Regions from separate parts of the Streptomyces sp. NPDC002156 genome, predicted to be linked through region 2. Evidence: riboswitches for the same ligand, from Rfam matches in the RefSeq annotation. Region 2 holds a riboswitch; each other region holds the start of a gene.
What was found. A riboswitch is a leader RNA that binds a small molecule or an ion and turns the genes downstream of it on or off. The one in region 2 is predicted to bind cobalamin.
Positions count from the first base shown of each region.

Region 1: it holds a riboswitch for cobalamin, as region 2 does, so the genes downstream of both, ACWCRB_RS45290 (cobalamin biosynthesis protein) here and ACWCRB_RS19700 (CbtB domain-containing protein) in region 2, are expected to answer to the same signal.
Region 3: it holds a riboswitch for cobalamin, as region 2 does, so the genes downstream of both, metE (5-methyltetrahydropteroyltriglutamate--homocysteine S-methyltransferase) here and ACWCRB_RS19700 (CbtB domain-containing protein) in region 2, are expected to answer to the same signal.

Region 1 is NZ_JBSFDA010000229.1:6,777-11,667, forward strand. It holds gene cobN (cobaltochelatase subunit CobN) at 1-364, opposite strand, end outside; gene ACWCRB_RS45285 (cobyric acid synthase) at 361-1,884, opposite strand; gene ACWCRB_RS45290 (cobalamin biosynthesis protein) at 1,881-2,828, opposite strand; cobalamin riboswitch at 2,930-3,069, opposite strand; gene ACWCRB_RS45295 (hypothetical protein) at 3,160-3,381, opposite strand; gene ACWCRB_RS45300 (anion permease) at 3,425-4,669, opposite strand; gene ACWCRB_RS45305 (lysozyme) at 4,778-4,891, opposite strand, start outside.
Region 2 is NZ_JBSFDA010000044.1:11,979-16,869, reverse strand. It holds gene paaE (1,2-phenylacetyl-CoA epoxidase subunit PaaE) at 1-433, shown strand, start outside; gene ACWCRB_RS19710 (ferredoxin) at 487-909, shown strand; gene ACWCRB_RS19705 (histidine phosphatase family protein) at 934-1,527, opposite strand; cobalamin riboswitch at 1,663-1,795, shown strand; gene ACWCRB_RS19700 (CbtB domain-containing protein) at 1,833-2,054, shown strand; gene ACWCRB_RS19695 (CbtA family protein) at 2,080-2,856, shown strand; gene ACWCRB_RS19690 (acyl-CoA dehydrogenase family protein) at 3,015-4,193, shown strand; gene ACWCRB_RS19685 (nuclear transport factor 2 family protein) at 4,219-4,365, shown strand; partial or broken gene ACWCRB_RS19680 (ABC transporter ATP-binding protein) at 4,448-4,891, opposite strand, start outside.
Region 3 is NZ_JBSFDA010000004.1:26,166-31,056, forward strand. It holds gene ACWCRB_RS03205 (hypothetical protein) at 1-101, shown strand, start outside; gene metE (5-methyltetrahydropteroyltriglutamate--homocysteine S-methyltransferase) at 349-2,667, opposite strand; cobalamin riboswitch at 2,820-3,042, opposite strand; gene ACWCRB_RS03215 (hypothetical protein) at 3,196-3,450, shown strand; gene ACWCRB_RS03220 (heavy metal translocating P-type ATPase) at 3,450-4,891, shown strand, end outside.

The sequences.
Region 1 (4,891 bases), on a different contig from region 2:
CGGACAGGAACCGTGCCATTTCCACCAGGTTGTCGGGCCCGCCCTCGACGAGATAGCGCAGGGCCTCCGCCACGACACCCGCGGGCACCGACGACTCGGCCATCAACTCGGCGTCGGGCACGGCCTCACCGCCGAGCAGCACGGTGGGCACACCGGACGTCTTCAGATAAGCGAGCCCGTCCTCCCACGCCCGCTTCCCGCCCAACAGCCGTACGACGGCGATGTCCGCGCCCTCGACGAGCGCGGGCAGCTCCTCGGCGACGTCCACCCGGGTCGGATTGCCGATCCGGTACGAGGCACCGGTGGCGGCCCGGGCCGCCAGCAGGTCCGTGTCGGCGGTCGACAACAACAACACTGTGCTCATGCGGGCGCTCCCGGTGGAATGAAAGGCAGTCCTTGTGGCGCGCCCGACTCGATGAGCCGCCAGAGCGCGTCCGTGTCCGCGTGCTGTTCGATGAGATCGCCGAGCAGGTCGAGCTGTTCCTCGCGCAGCCCGGCGAAGGAGGTGTCGGGGGCCGGTACGAAGCGCCGGCCCGCGGCGGCGGCGACCTCGCGCAGGAAAGCCCGCCGGAACCCGTCGGATTCGAGCGACCCGTGCCAGTGCGTACCCCAGACGGCCCCGACCCGACACCCGTCCAAGAAGGCTTCCCCTCCTGCGATTTCGGCAACGCCGTGATGGATCTCGTACCCCTCGACGTCCTCACCGAGGGCGGTGCCGACGGGCCGGGTGAGGGTCTTCTCGCGGGCGAACCGCACCCGCACGGGAAGAACCCCGAGGGCGTCGACAAGGCCCTGGCGACTCTCGACGTCGTCCTCGATCCGCTCGCCGAGGATCTGGAAGCCACCGCAGATGCCGAGTACTGGCCGTCCCTCGGCAGCGCGGCGCACGAGAGCGTCCGCGAGCCCGCGCTGCCGCAGCCACTCCAGCGCCCGCACGGTCCCCCGAGTCCCCGGAACGACGACGAGATCGGCGTCGGCGAGTTCCTCCGGCCGGTCCACGAACCGTACGACGACGCCCGGTTCGGCGGCGAGGGCGTCCACGTCCGTGAAGTTGGACATCAGCGGGATCGCACAGACGGCGACCCGCAGCACGTCCTCCCCGACGGGCGGGGAGACGTTGGACTCCCGCACGGTCCCCCGCAGGGAGACCCGCAGCCCGTCCTCTTCATCGATCCCGAGCCCGTGCCGGAAGGGCAGGACGCCGTACGTCGGCCGCCCGGTGAGCCCGAGCAGCATGTCGAGCCCGGGTTCGAGCAGGGAGACATCCCCGCGGAACTTGTTGACGAGGAACCCGGCGACGAGCGCCTGATCCTCGGGGGACAGCAGGGCGACCGTCCCGAAGAAGGAGGCGAAGACACCGCCACGGTCGATGTCGCCGACGACAAGCACAGGGAGCCCGGCATTCCGAGCGATCCCCATATTCACGATGTCGGTCCGCCGCAGATTGATCTCAGCCGGACTCCCGGCCCCCTCACAGATCACCGCGTCATACGTGCCCCGCAGTTCGGCAAGGCACTCCAGCACGGTCCCGAGAAGCTGCTGCTGCCGCCCTCCGTGATAGCCACGCGCACTCATCTCACCCACGGGCTTCCCCATGAGCACGACCTGACTGCTCTGGTCGCTCCCGGGCTTCAGCAGCACGGGATTCATGAGCGCGGTGGGCTCGATGCGGCAGGCCTGCGCCTGCATGGCCTGAGCCCGCCCGATCTCGGCACCTTCACGCGTGACAAAGGAGTTGAGGGACATGTTCTGAGCCTTGAAGGGCGCGACTTTCACCCCCTGCCGCACGAGCCACCGACAGATCCCGGCGGTGACGACACTCTTCCCGGCATCGGAGGTGGTCCCGGCGACAAGCAGCCCACCACCGACGGTTCCGCCACTCATGACGTACGCCCCTTCGCTACGAGCCGTGCGACGGCGACACTGACCCCAAGGGCAAGCCAGGTGACCCGCCGGGACAGCCGTACGGCCCGTTCGACGTCCTGGACACCGACGGCACGCCCGTACTCCCCGTTGAGCACGGGCCGATGCTCGACCCGCCCCGCGTAGGACAGCGTCCCGCCGAGCCGAACCCCCAACGCCCCCGCGAAGGAGGCCTCGACGGGCCCGGCGTTGGGGCTGGGATGGCGGCGGGCATCGGCACGCCAGGCCCGGACGGCCCCGCGCGGATCACCACCGGCGACAGCGGCGAGTACGGCGGTCAGCCGAGCCCCCGGCCACCCGGCGAGATCGTCGAGCCGGGCGGAGGCCCACCCGTACCGCCGATACCGAACGGACTTGTGCCCCACCATGGCGTCAAGGGTGTTGACGGCCCGGAACCCGACCAGCCCCGGAACACCACCCACAGCCCCCCACACGAGGGCCCCCACAACGGCGTCGGAGGTGTTCTCGGCAACGGACTCGACGACGGCCCGGGCGATCCCGTCGGAGTCGAGGGCCTGCGGATCACGCCCGCAGAGATGGGGCAGCCGCTCCCGGGCCCCGTCGACATCCCCGGCCTCGAGTGACCGCCCGACGGCCCGAGCCTCCCGGCCGAGTGAAGTCCCCCCGACCACGGCCCAGGTGGCGGCGGCGGTGAGTGCGACGGAAGCGGTACGGGACGGACGTACGACGGAACGGGCCACCGCGGCAAGCGAGACGGCACCGCCCACACACACAGCGGTGTGCAGCGCCCCCCACCCCCGATGGTCCCGCCACAACACCCGCTCGACGGCACCGGCGGCCCGCCCGAACGCGGCGACCGGATGCCCTCGGCGCGGATCACCGAGAACCAGATCACCGAGGAGTCCGAGGGCGGCGCCGTACGCGAAGACGCGATCGGCACGCATCGGCTCAGCCGGCCGTGGGGTCGGGAAGCGACCTCGTGCTGTACCTCGAACGGCAGGCGAGCATGGCGATATGTCCTCACTCAGGGTGTCCACGCCCTGGTTCGACGAGACCGACGGCGAGAGTTCCTGGCTCCCGGGGTTACCTACCCCGGTGACAGTGGCGGGACCGCGCCGGATTCACACCGGCTTCCTCTTCTGCCGCCGTACATGGCTCCGGCAGTCCACCACGGGCCCGGAACACCCGTCAACTTGCCGTTGACCTGGAAAGGAGGACTGTGCTGAGCCCCACACCGCCAACGGAACGGCGGCGCGGGAACACGCTTTTCGGCCCTCAGGCCACGATCAGATAGATCCCGTATGCCACAACTGACGCGCAGGCGGCAAAACATGCGTAGGCCCCCGTAACGGCGAGCCCGGCCGACTCCCCCTGTGTCGCCGCCCGTTCGCGCATCGAGAGCCCGACGATGCCCAGGGTGAACACACCCACCATGGCCACGGTGATGACGAGGCTGACGCCGAAGACGGAACCGAGGGCGGCCCAGTCGATCTTCATGTTGCTTCCTTCTGCTTCCTTCTTGCTCGGACCGGGGCTGGGCTCAGAGGGCCGTTGCCGACGGCTTCGCCGTGGCCTCGGCCGGGCTGGGGATGGTGGCCGTGAGGTCGTCGGTCATGGTGCCCGCCGGGGGAGGGGTCACGGCGGCGATCGCTGTGGTCACGACGCCCGCGGGCTCCTCGCTCTCGGCATCGTTGACGTTCGTGTGGTCGATCACCTCGCGGCGCGACACGACCCAGATCGCCGCGCTCGAAGCGATCAGGAAGACGGCCACCAGCGCCGTACCCCAGTCCCCGAACCCGGTCACCCACTCCGCCACCGCACCGACCAGTGCCGCTGCGGGCAGCGTCAGTCCCCATGCCACGAACATGCGGGTCGCCGTCGACCAGCGGACCACGCCGCCCTTGCGGCCGAGGCCCGCGCCCATCACCGAGCCCGACACCGAGTGGGTGGTGGAGAGGGAGAAGCCGAGGTGGGAGGAGGCCAGGATGACCGTCGCCGCGCTGGTCTGGGCGGCGAAGCCCTGCTGGGGCTGGAGGTCGGTCAGGCCCTTGCCCATCGTGCGGATGATGCGCCAGCCGCCGAGGTACGTGCCGAGCGCGATGGCCAGGCCCGCGGAGAGGATGACCCACACCGGCGGGTCGGAGTCGGGGGCGACGGCGCCGCCGGCGACCAGGGCGAGGGTGATGATGCCCATCGTCTTCTGCGCGTCGTTCGTGCCGTGGGCCAGCGACACCAGGCCCGCGGAGGCGATCTGGCCGACCCGGAAGCCCTTCTCCGCCGCCTTGCCCTCGGCGTGGCTCGCGCTGAGCCGGTACGACAGCCTGGTTGCCAGCATGGCCGCGATGCCCGCCACGATGGGGGCGGCGATCGCCGGGATCAGCACCTTCGTCACCAGGACGTCGCCGTGGACCGCGCCCGCGCCCGCCGAGGCGATGGTCGCGCCGATCAGGCCGCCCATCAGGGCGTGCGAGGAACTGGAGGGCAGGCCCACCAGCCAGGTCAGCAGGTTCCAGAGGATCGCGCCGACCAGCGCGGCGAAGATCACCTCGGGACGGATACCGCTCTCGTCGACCAGGCCCTTGGAAATCGTGTTGGCGACCTCCACCGAGAGGAAGGCGCCCACGAGGTTGAGGACGGCCGACATGGCCACCGCGACCTTGGGTCTGAGCGCGCCGGTCGAGATGGTGGTGGCCATCGCGTTGGCGGTGTCGTGGAAACCGTTCGTGAAATCGAACGCGAGCGCGGTGACGACCACGATCGCGAGGATCAGCGAGAAGCTTTCCATTTACCCAGATTTCTTTGGGACGACAGTGGCTGGTGGACCGTAAGCAACCTGGGTAAACGGAAGATGAACTGAAGGGGTATGGGGAGTGGCTTGAGGCGTGGTGTCTTCTCACGCCCCCTTCGCGAACCGCTTGAGCTGAGCCGGCGTCCCGTTGAAGAGATTCTGGTCACCCGGCAGTGTGCCGCTGTTGTCGTACTGCCAGAACGTCCAGAGCTTCCAGCC
Region 2 (4,891 bases):
CTGGTGGCTGTGCGGACCGCACGGCATGGTCCGCGACGCCCAGCAACTGCTGGCCGAGTTGGGCGTGCCCGCGGGCCGCGTCCACCAGGAGCTCTTCTACGCCGACGATCAGCCGCTCCACGAGGTCCAGCACACGGACGCTGCGGTGGAGGGTCCGGTGAGCCGGGTCACGATCACCCTCGACGGCCGCTCCACGACGACCGCGCTGTCCCGGGAGACGACCGTCCTGGACGGGGCCGCCCGCACCCGCCCCGACCTGCCGTTCGCCTGCAAGGGCGGCGTCTGCGGCACCTGCCGGGCCCTGGTCACCTCGGGCGAGGCGGACATGCGCCGCAACTATGCCCTGGAACCCGCCGAGGTCGCCGCGGGCTACGTCCTGACCTGCCAGTCGTTCCCCGTCTCGGAGACCCTGACCGTCGACTACGACACCTGACCCGGAAGGGCATGGCCGGGTTTGTCGGGGCCGGTTGCGGCAACCCGATCGAAGTGACCCCTACGACTACGCATACGTCTTCGCCTTCGCAAGAGGAACTCTTCCGGTTCCTGGAGGACCGGTTCGTCTGCGCCCAGGCATGCACCGAGTGCGCACGGGCGGCCGCACTGCGCGCGAGCTACGTCGACCCGGACGGATCCGCCGACGACGCCCTCGCACGCCGCAAGGGCATCCTGTGCGCTGAAGTGTGCGACGCGACCTGCCGCCTGCTCTCCGAACAGGCACCCCAGGACGAGGCCGCGCTCCGCGTCCAACTGGATTGGTGCCGCACGGTCTGCCTGGAGACCGCCCAGATCCTCGACGACCACCTCGGAGCCGAGGACGCGTCGAAGGCATGCCGCGAGTGCGCACAGGCGTGCGCGGACTTCATCCGGACGCTGGGGACGCCGGGGGCCGTGCGCGACGGTGGCGCCTGAGAGAGCCCTCGTCCGGCACTCCCGCTACTCCTCGTACTCCCCGTGCGGCGCCCCGAGCCGCCACCCCACCCGTACGTTCCAGCGCCCCGCCCGACCACTCAACTCCGTTGCCGTCAACGGCGGAACGTCGATCCGCCAGAACGCCGACCCGGGCGCCCCCAGCACCCGTACCGTCACCGCCCGTACGACCTCCGGCTCGACGACCGCGACGGAGCGGCCCGCGACCTGGGCCGCCGTGTCGTCCAGCCAGCGTGCGACCCGGTCGCACAGCGCGTGGACCGACTCGCCGCCGTGCGGGGCCGACTGGGGGTCCGTCAGCCACTGGGCCAGCGCCTCGGGTTCCTTCTCCGTCACCTCGGTGAGGGTCGCACCGCGCCAGCGTCCCGCGTCCAGGCCGGCCGGGCCGGGGACGGACACGGAGTCGAGGCCCAGTGCCCGAGCCGTCTCCCGGCAGCGCGCGGTGGGGGAGACCCAGACCCGGGAGACCGGCGGCAGCGTCCCCGCCGCCGCCCGGGCGAGCCGCAGGCCCGACTCGTCCAGGGAACAGTCGTCGTCGAACCGGGCCTCCCGCAGGGCCGCGCTGATCGCCGGTGAGATCAACATCACTCGGCTCGTCATCCAATCGCTCCCGCGCTGCTCATTCCCGCCCCAATGTCGTTGTCATGTACGGAATTTGAGGCAGCGTACGGCGCACCGGAGCGCCGTACGCCGTCCCATGCGCCCTTGGCCGGATCCCCGCTTCGCGGTACGTTCTCGTCGATATTGACGACAGTTCGACGGAAGCCGGTGGGAATCCGGCACGGTCGCGCCACTGTAAGCCCCGTACGCACCCTGCCCGGTGCGGTCCGGGGGCAAGTCAGACCCGTGGCTGTCGTCCTCCGCACCACCGATACGGGACGCGAGTTCCCCCAGGAGGTCCTGTCATGGCACAGTCCGCCGTTCAGCCGACCGCTGCCCCCACCGCCGTACCCGCGAAGCTGCCGATCGGGGCGATCGCCCCCTGGGCGGTCTTCTTCGGCGTACTGATGCTGGTACTGCTCTACTTCGTCGGCGCCGAACAGGGCGCCACCTCCCTGGTGTCCGGCGAGGGCGTGCACGAATGGGTGCACGACGCCCGTCACCTCCTCGGCTTCCCCTGCCACTGACGACGACAGGGAAACGTACGAGCCGATGAACTCCACCACTGTCAGAAACCTCCTGGTCCGCGGCATGCTCGCGGGCCTTGTCGCGGGCGCGCTCGCCTGGGTCGTCGCCTACCTCCTGGCCGAGCCGCTCGTCGACGACGCCATCGCCTTCGAGGAGGCGCATGCCGCGCACGAGCACGGCGGCGAGGAACTCGTCTCCCGCGCCCTGCAGTCCACCGCGGGCCTGGGCACCGGTGTCCTCGTCTACGGCGTCGCGTTCGGCGGGATCGCCGCCCTCGCGTACTGCTTCGCGCTCGGCCGGGTCGGCCGCTTCGGGCCGCGCGCGACCGCGCTGCTCCTCGCGGGGGCCGGGCTGCTCGCCGTGTACGTCGTGCCGTTCCTCAAGTACCCCGCCAACCCGCCCGCCGTCGGCGACGAGAACACCCTCAACCAGCGCACCGCGCTGTTCTTCCTGATGGTCGCGCTGAGCGTGCTGCTGGCCGTCGGCGCGGTGATCCTGGGCAAGCGGCTCGCGCCGAGCCTGGGCAACTGGAACGCGACCCTCGCCGCGGGCGCCTTCTTCGTCCTGGCCGTCGGACTCGCGTACGCGTTCCTCCCGTCGTTCACCAACGAGGTCCCGGAAGGCTTCTCCGCGAGCCTGCTGTGGCAGTACCGCGTGGCGACCCTCGCCATCCAGACGACCATGTGGACCGCGTTCGGCCTGGTCTTCGGCCTGCTGGCGGAACGGCTGCTGGTGCCGAGGGCGACGGCGGCCGTCGGCGCGAGCGGCGCTGAGTCGCAGGCAACTCCTGTGGCGCACTGAGCAGTTCGCGGCTCCAGCCGTGAGGGGGTCCCGGACGTCCGGGACCCCCTCAGGCATGTGTGCACCCACCCGTACGCGCACCGCCATTCCCAATTTCTGGAACACGTTCTACCGTGTGCGCCGACAGGTCCGGCCCAGGGGAGCCAGCAGGAGGCGCCGTGCATCTCGAATACACGCCCGAGCAGCAGCGACTGCGCACCGAACTCCGTGCCTACTTCGCCGAGTTGGTGCCGGACCGCGCCTACTCGCGGTTCGGCGACCCGGCCGCCCAGAAGCGCTTCTACCGCGACACCATCCGCCGCCTCGGCGCCGACCGCTGGCTCGGCGTCGGCTGGCCGCAGGAGTACGGGGGACGCGGGCTGACCCCGATGGAACAGTTCATCTTCTTCGACGAGGCCGCCCAGGCGGGCGTACCGCTGCCGCTCATGGCGCTCAACACCGTCGGACCGACGATCATGCGGTACGGCAGTGACGAGCAGAAGACGTACTTCCTGCCGAAGATCCTGGCCGGTGAGATCGACTTCGCGATCGGCTACAGCGAGCCGGAGGCGGGCACCGACCTGGCCGCCCTGAAGACGCGCGCGGTACGGGACGGCGACGAGTACGTCGTCAACGGCCAGAAGATCTGGACGACGAACGGCGACACGGCGGACTGGGTGTGGCTCGCCGTCCGTACGGACCCGGACGCCCCGCCGCACAAGGGCATCACCATGCTCCTGATGCCGACCACCGACCCCGGCTACTCCTGCACCCTCATCCGCACCCTCGCCTCGCACGACACCACCGCCAGCTACTACGAGAACGTCCGCGTCCCCGTCGCCCACCGCGTCGGCGAGGAGAACCAGGGCTGGCGGCTGATCACCAACCAGCTCAACCACGAACGCGTCACCCTCGCCGCACACGGCACCATGGCCATCCGCTCGCTGCACGACGTACAGCGCTGGGCGATGGAGACGAAACTCGCCGACGGCCGCCGAGTCATCGACCTGCCCTGGGTGCGCCGCCGCCTCGCCCAGACCCACACCAGGCTCGACGCGATGAAACTCCTCAACTGGCAGATGGTGAACGCCGTCCAGGAAGGCACCCTCACCCCGCAGGACGCCTCCGCGGTCAAGGTGTACGGCTCCGAGGCCCGCCGCGAGGCCTACGCCTGGCTCCTGGAGATCGTCGCCGCCCCGGGCGCGCTGAAGGAGGGCTCGGCCGGCGAGATCCTCCACGGCGAACTGGAACGCGGCTACCGCTCGGCGGTGATCTTCACCTTCGGGGGCGGCAACAACGAGATCCAGCGGGAGATCATCTCGTGGATCGGGCTGGGGATGCCCAGGGTGCGCCGCTGACGGCGGCGAGAAGAACCTGGTGGCGGTGCACTACAAGAGGACGTACGACGCGACCGACCGCGGCGCCGCGCTCATGGACATCTTCCGGTTCGATAAGGGCCGGATCGTCGAGCACTGGGACGTCATCCAGGACATCCCGGAGACGTCGATCAACGACAACACCATGTACTGAGCAGCCGTTGCCGGAGGCCGGTCACAGGCCGTACATGGTGCGGAAGAACTGGTCGATCTCGCGGCGGGTGGGTGCGGGGCGGGGCCAGGGCGCGGGCGACGGCGACGCGCTGGCGCTGCCCGCCCGACAGCTCGCTCCGGCGCTGCGCGGCATGGTCCGCGAGCCCCACGAGCGACAGCAGCAGTTCGACGCGCTCCCGCCGCTCGCGCGGGTCCGCCCTTCGCAAGCGCAGCGGCACGCCCACGTTCTCGGCGGCCGTGAGGATGGGAATGAGCCGGAACGACTGGAAGACGAAGCCGATGCGCTCCCGGCGCAGCGCGAGGAGGGCGTCCTCATCCTGGTCCCGCAGCTGCAGCCCGTCGACGGTGACGTGTCCGCTGTCCGGCTCGTCCAGACCACCGACGATGTTGAGCAGGGTGGTCTTGCCCGAGCCCGAGCGTCCCTTGAGAGCGACGAGTCCCCCCGGGGGACCTCGAAGGAAACGCCACGCAGAGCATGGACGGCGCTGGCACCTCGACCGTACGAC
Region 3 (4,891 bases), on a different contig from region 2:
GTCGTCTGCTCCAGGCCTGGCAGACCCCCACGGCCGGTGCCGCCGGACCCGAGCCGAGCCGGCGCCCGGCACCACCTTCCGCTCCGCAGGACGGGCTGTGACTGCCGGGACGCTACGACGGGCCGCTGGCAGCCACGCGGTCGGAAGCGGATCACGACGAACGTGGGCGACAGGGCCTCCAGGCGCCGGATCGCCGTCCAGAGCCTGGCCTCGGCCGCCGCACTGCGCGGCGGCATGAACTCGATGGGCCCGTCTTCCGCGATGCCGGTGCCGGGGGAGGACCACAGGGGAGGAGGAACAGAGATGCTCCCCCGCCCGCAGCCCTTCCCCGGCCTAGGGCGCCTGCCGTCAGGGCGCGGAGAGTTCCTCACGGACCGTGCGGGCTGCCGCGACCAGGTGTTCCAGCGACGCGCGGGTCTCGGGCCAGCCGCGGGTCTTCAGGCCGCAGTCGGGGTTGACCCAGAGGCGCTCGGCTGGGATCGCCTTGAGGCCGGTGCGGAGCAGGTCGGCGGCCTCCTCGGTGCTCGGGACGCGCGGGGAGTGGATGTCGTAGACGCCGGGTCCGGCCTCGCGCGGGTAGCCGTGGGCGGCGAGTTCGCGGGCGACCTGCATGTGGGAGCGGGCGGCTTCCAAGCTGATGACGTCGGCGTCCAGGTCGTCGATCGCCTGGACGATGTCGCCGAACTCGGCGTAGCACATGTGCGTGTGGATCTGGGTGCCCGGCCGGACACCGCCGGTGCTCAGCCGGAACGCCTCCGTGGCCCAGACCAGGTAGGCGGAATGGTCGGCGGCCCGCAGCGGCAGCGTCTCGCGCAGGGCGGGCTCATCCACCTGGATGACCGAAGTCCCGGCTGCCTCAAGGTCGTTGACCTCGTCACGCAGGGCGAGGGCGACCTGGCGGGCGGTGTCGCCGAGAGGCTGGTCGTCGCGGACGAAGGACCAGGCCAGCATGGTGACCGGCCCGGTGAGCATGCCCTTGACCGGGCGTGAGGTGAGGGACTGGGCGTACGTCGTCCAGCGCACCGTCATCGGTTCGGGGCGGGAGATGTCGCCGGCCAGGATCGGCGGGCGGACATAGCGGGTGCCGTAGGACTGCACCCAGCCGTGCCGCGTCGCGAGGTACCCCGTCAGTTGCTCGGCGAAGTACTGGACCATGTCGTTGCGTTCGGGTTCGCCGTGGACGAGGACGTCGATGCCGGTCTTCTCCTGGAAGGCGATCACCTCGCCGATCTCCGTCCTGATGCGATCCTCGTACGCCGCCTGGTCGATCCGGCCCGTCCTCAAGTCGGCGCGGGCGGTGCGCAGTTCGCCGGTCTGCGGGAAGGAGCCGATGGTGGTGGTCGGCAGCAACGGCAGGCGCAGGTGCGCGCGTTGGGTCCTGGCACGCTCGCCGTAGGGCTGTGAGCGGCGGGCGTGGGCGTCCGTGACGGCGGCCGTACGGGCCCGTACGGCGGGGTCGCGGGTGATCGGCGAGGTGGCCCGGGCGGCCAAGTCAGCGCGGTTGGCGGCCAGTTCGCCGGTGATCGCGTCGGTGCCCTGGGAGAGGCCCTTGGCGAGGGCGACGATCTCGGCGGTCTTCTGCCGCGCGAAGGCCAGCCAGCGCAGGATCTGCGGATCGATGTCCTGCTCCAGGGCCGTGTCGAGCGGCACGTGGAGGAGGGAGCAGGACGCCGACACGTCGACCCGGTCGGCCAGGCCGAGCAGGGTGCCCAGCGTCGACAGCGACTTCTCCAGGTCGTTGACCCAGATGTTGCGGCCGTTGACGACCCCGGCGATCAGACGCTTGCCGGGTAGCCCGCCCACGGCCGCGAGGGTGTCGAGGTTGGCGGCCGCGGCGTCGGTGAAGTCCAGCGCGAGTCCGTCGACGGGCGCCTTGGCCAGGACGGGCAGGGCGTCGCCGAGCCGGTCGAAGTAGGACGCGACCAGCAGCTTCGGCCGGTCGGTGAGCCCACAGAGGTCACGGTAGGCGCGGGCGGCGGCGTTCAGCTCGGCCGGAGTGCGGTCCTGGACCAGAGCCGGCTCATCGAGTTGCACCCACTCGGCGCCCGCCGCCCGCAGATCGGCGAGGACCTCGGCGTACACCGGCAGCAGCCGGTCCAGGAGCGTCAGCGGGTCGAAGCCGGCGGCGACACCGGGCGCGGGCTTGGCCAGCAGCAGATAGGTGACGGGACCCACGAGGACGGGGCGGGCGGCGAGGCCCAGCGCCAGGGCCTCGCCCAGCTCGGTGACCTGCTTGGCCGAGTCGGTCGTGAAGACCGTGCCCGGGCCCAACTCCGGGACGAGATAGTGGTAGTTGGTGTCGAACCACTTGGTCATCTCCAGCGGCGCCACGTCCTGCGTGCCCCGCGCCATCGCGAAGTAGCCGTCCAGCGCGTCGGCCTCGACGGCCGCGCGGTGGCGTTCCGGGATCGCGCCGACCATCACGGTCGTGTCGAGGACGTGGTCGTAGTACGAGAAGTCGCCGGTCGGGACCTCGTCGATGCCGGCGTCGGCGAGCCGGCGCCAGTTGGTGGCGCGCAGCTCGGTCGCGGTGGTGCGGAGGGCGTCGGCGCCGGAACGGCCCTTCCAGTAGCCCTCGATGGCCTTCTTCAGTTCCCGGTTCGGGCCCTGACGGGGGTAGCCGTACACGGTGGACCGTGCTGCCGCGGCTGCGGACTTCGCTGTCACGGAAATCTCCTTCGCGAGATATCTCCCTGGGATCCCGGGACGGGACGAGGGCGCGAAGGGAACGACACACCGGGCGGACGCACGACGGCCGTCCCACCGGATATGTACGCCGACCCGCCCACGAGGTCACCGGGATGTCCGCGCACGAGTGCTTCGTACGCGGGCAACGGGCAGGTCTTCGGACTCGCGAGCACGCCCTCCGACCGGAGGACACCTACTGGCCGTCGCTTCCCAGACCCTGTTCACCGGATCCAGTGCGTATGACGGCGGTCGTTCTCGCTCACCGCTGCGGGGCAGTCCCGGATTCCCACCGGGTTCCCTCTTACGACGCATCCCGCCTGGCGGACGGGGCGAACCAGCTGCACGGACCAGCCTAAGGGGCAGCACCCGGGCGCGGTGGATCACGTCCGGCATATGTGACGTGCACCATACGGCTGCCCCGGAACCCGGCCCACATCCGGTCCGACTACTCAACCGGTACGGCGCGATCCGAGCGACGTCGTACGACGTGACTTGGAGACGCGGTTGATGGACGAGTCCCGGCAATCCTCCTTATCCAGTGCGGGTGCGGTCCTGCGGAGAGCGGCGCCCCCGCCCGCACTCTGCGGCTTCCTCCTGCTGCTGGCCCTGATCTTCACGGTGTCCTACGCCGCCGGGACCGCCTCCGGACCCGTCGCGCCCGGCATGCATGACACCGGCACAGGCACGGGCGGCGGCGGTACCGGCGAGATCGACGACCTGGACGACATGGGCGACATGGACATGAGCGGAGGAGGCAACTGATGGGTGCCGAACCCACGACCGTCCTGGTGACCACCGATCTGACCGTCGGCGGCATGACCTGCGCGGCCTGCGTCACCCGCGTCGAGAAGAAGCTCGGCAGGCTGGACGGCGTCACGGCCACCGTGAATCTCGCCACCGGGCGGGCCCGGGTGAGCCACCCTGCGGACGTCAGCCCCGACGAACTCGTCGCGACCGTGGAGAAGGCCGGCTACACGGCCGCCCTCCCCGAACCGCCCAGGAAACGGCAGGCCACGGACGACGGTGAGCCAGAGGAGACGACGCGCGAACGGGACCGGCTGGCCGTGACGGCCCTGCTCGCGGTGCCCGTGCTGGTCCTGTCGATGGTGCCCGCGCTCCAGTTCAGCAACTGGCAGTGGCTGTGCTTCGTACTGGCCGCGCCCGTCGCCGTGTGGGGCGCCTGGCCCTTCCACGAGCGGGCGGTACGGGGACTGCGGCACTCCGCCGCGACCATGGACACCCTGGTCTCGCTGGGCGTCGTGGCGTCCTTCGCCTGGTCGGCGTACGCGCTCTTCCTCGGTGGTGCCGGCGCCCCCGGCATGCGGATGCCGTTCACGCTCCTGCCGTCCGCCTCCGACGGCGTCGCCCACATCTACCTCGAAGCGGCTGTCGGCGTACCGCTGTTCGTGCTCGCGGGCCGCTTCCTGGAGGCGCGGGCCCGGCACGGGACCGGGGCGGCACTGCGGTCGCTGGCCAGGCTCGCCGCCAAGGAGGTGTCGGTCCGGGAGGACGGCGGCTCCGAACGGCTCGTCCCCATCGAGGAGTTGACGGTCAGTCAGGTCTTCGTCGTGCGGCCGGGGGAGCGGGTCGCCACCGACGGCGAGGTGGCCGAGGGAAGTTCGGCCGTGGACCTGTCCCTGGTCACGGGGGAGAGCGAACCGGTCGAGGTCGGGCCCGGCTCGGCCGTGGTCGGCGGTGCCGTCAACGCGGGCGGGCTGCTGCTCGTACGCGCAACGGCCGTCGGCGCCGACACCCAACTCGCCCGCATCACCCGGCTGGTGACAGAGGCTCAGGCCGGCAAGGCGCGTGCCCAGCGGCTGGCCGACACGGTGGCCGGTGTCTTCGTGCCCGTCGTGCTGGCGCTGGCCGCGACCGTGCTCGGGTTCTGGCTGGGCGCCGGGGCCGATCCGCAGGCGGCGATCACCGCGTGCGTGGCCGTCCTGGTCGTGGCCTGCCCGTGCGCGCTGGGCCTCGCGACCCCGACCGCGCTGATGGCCGCGACCGGCCGGGGCGCTCAGCTGGGTGTCCTCGTCACCGGTCCGCAGGCGCTGGAGGGGCTTCAGCACATCGACGCCGTCGTCCTCGACAAGACCGGCACGCTGACCTCGGGACACATGACCGTCGCCCGGGTCACCGCCGTACCGGACGGGCTCGGACGCGACGAGTTGCTGCGCCTGGCGGGGGCCGTCGAGTCGGGCTCGGA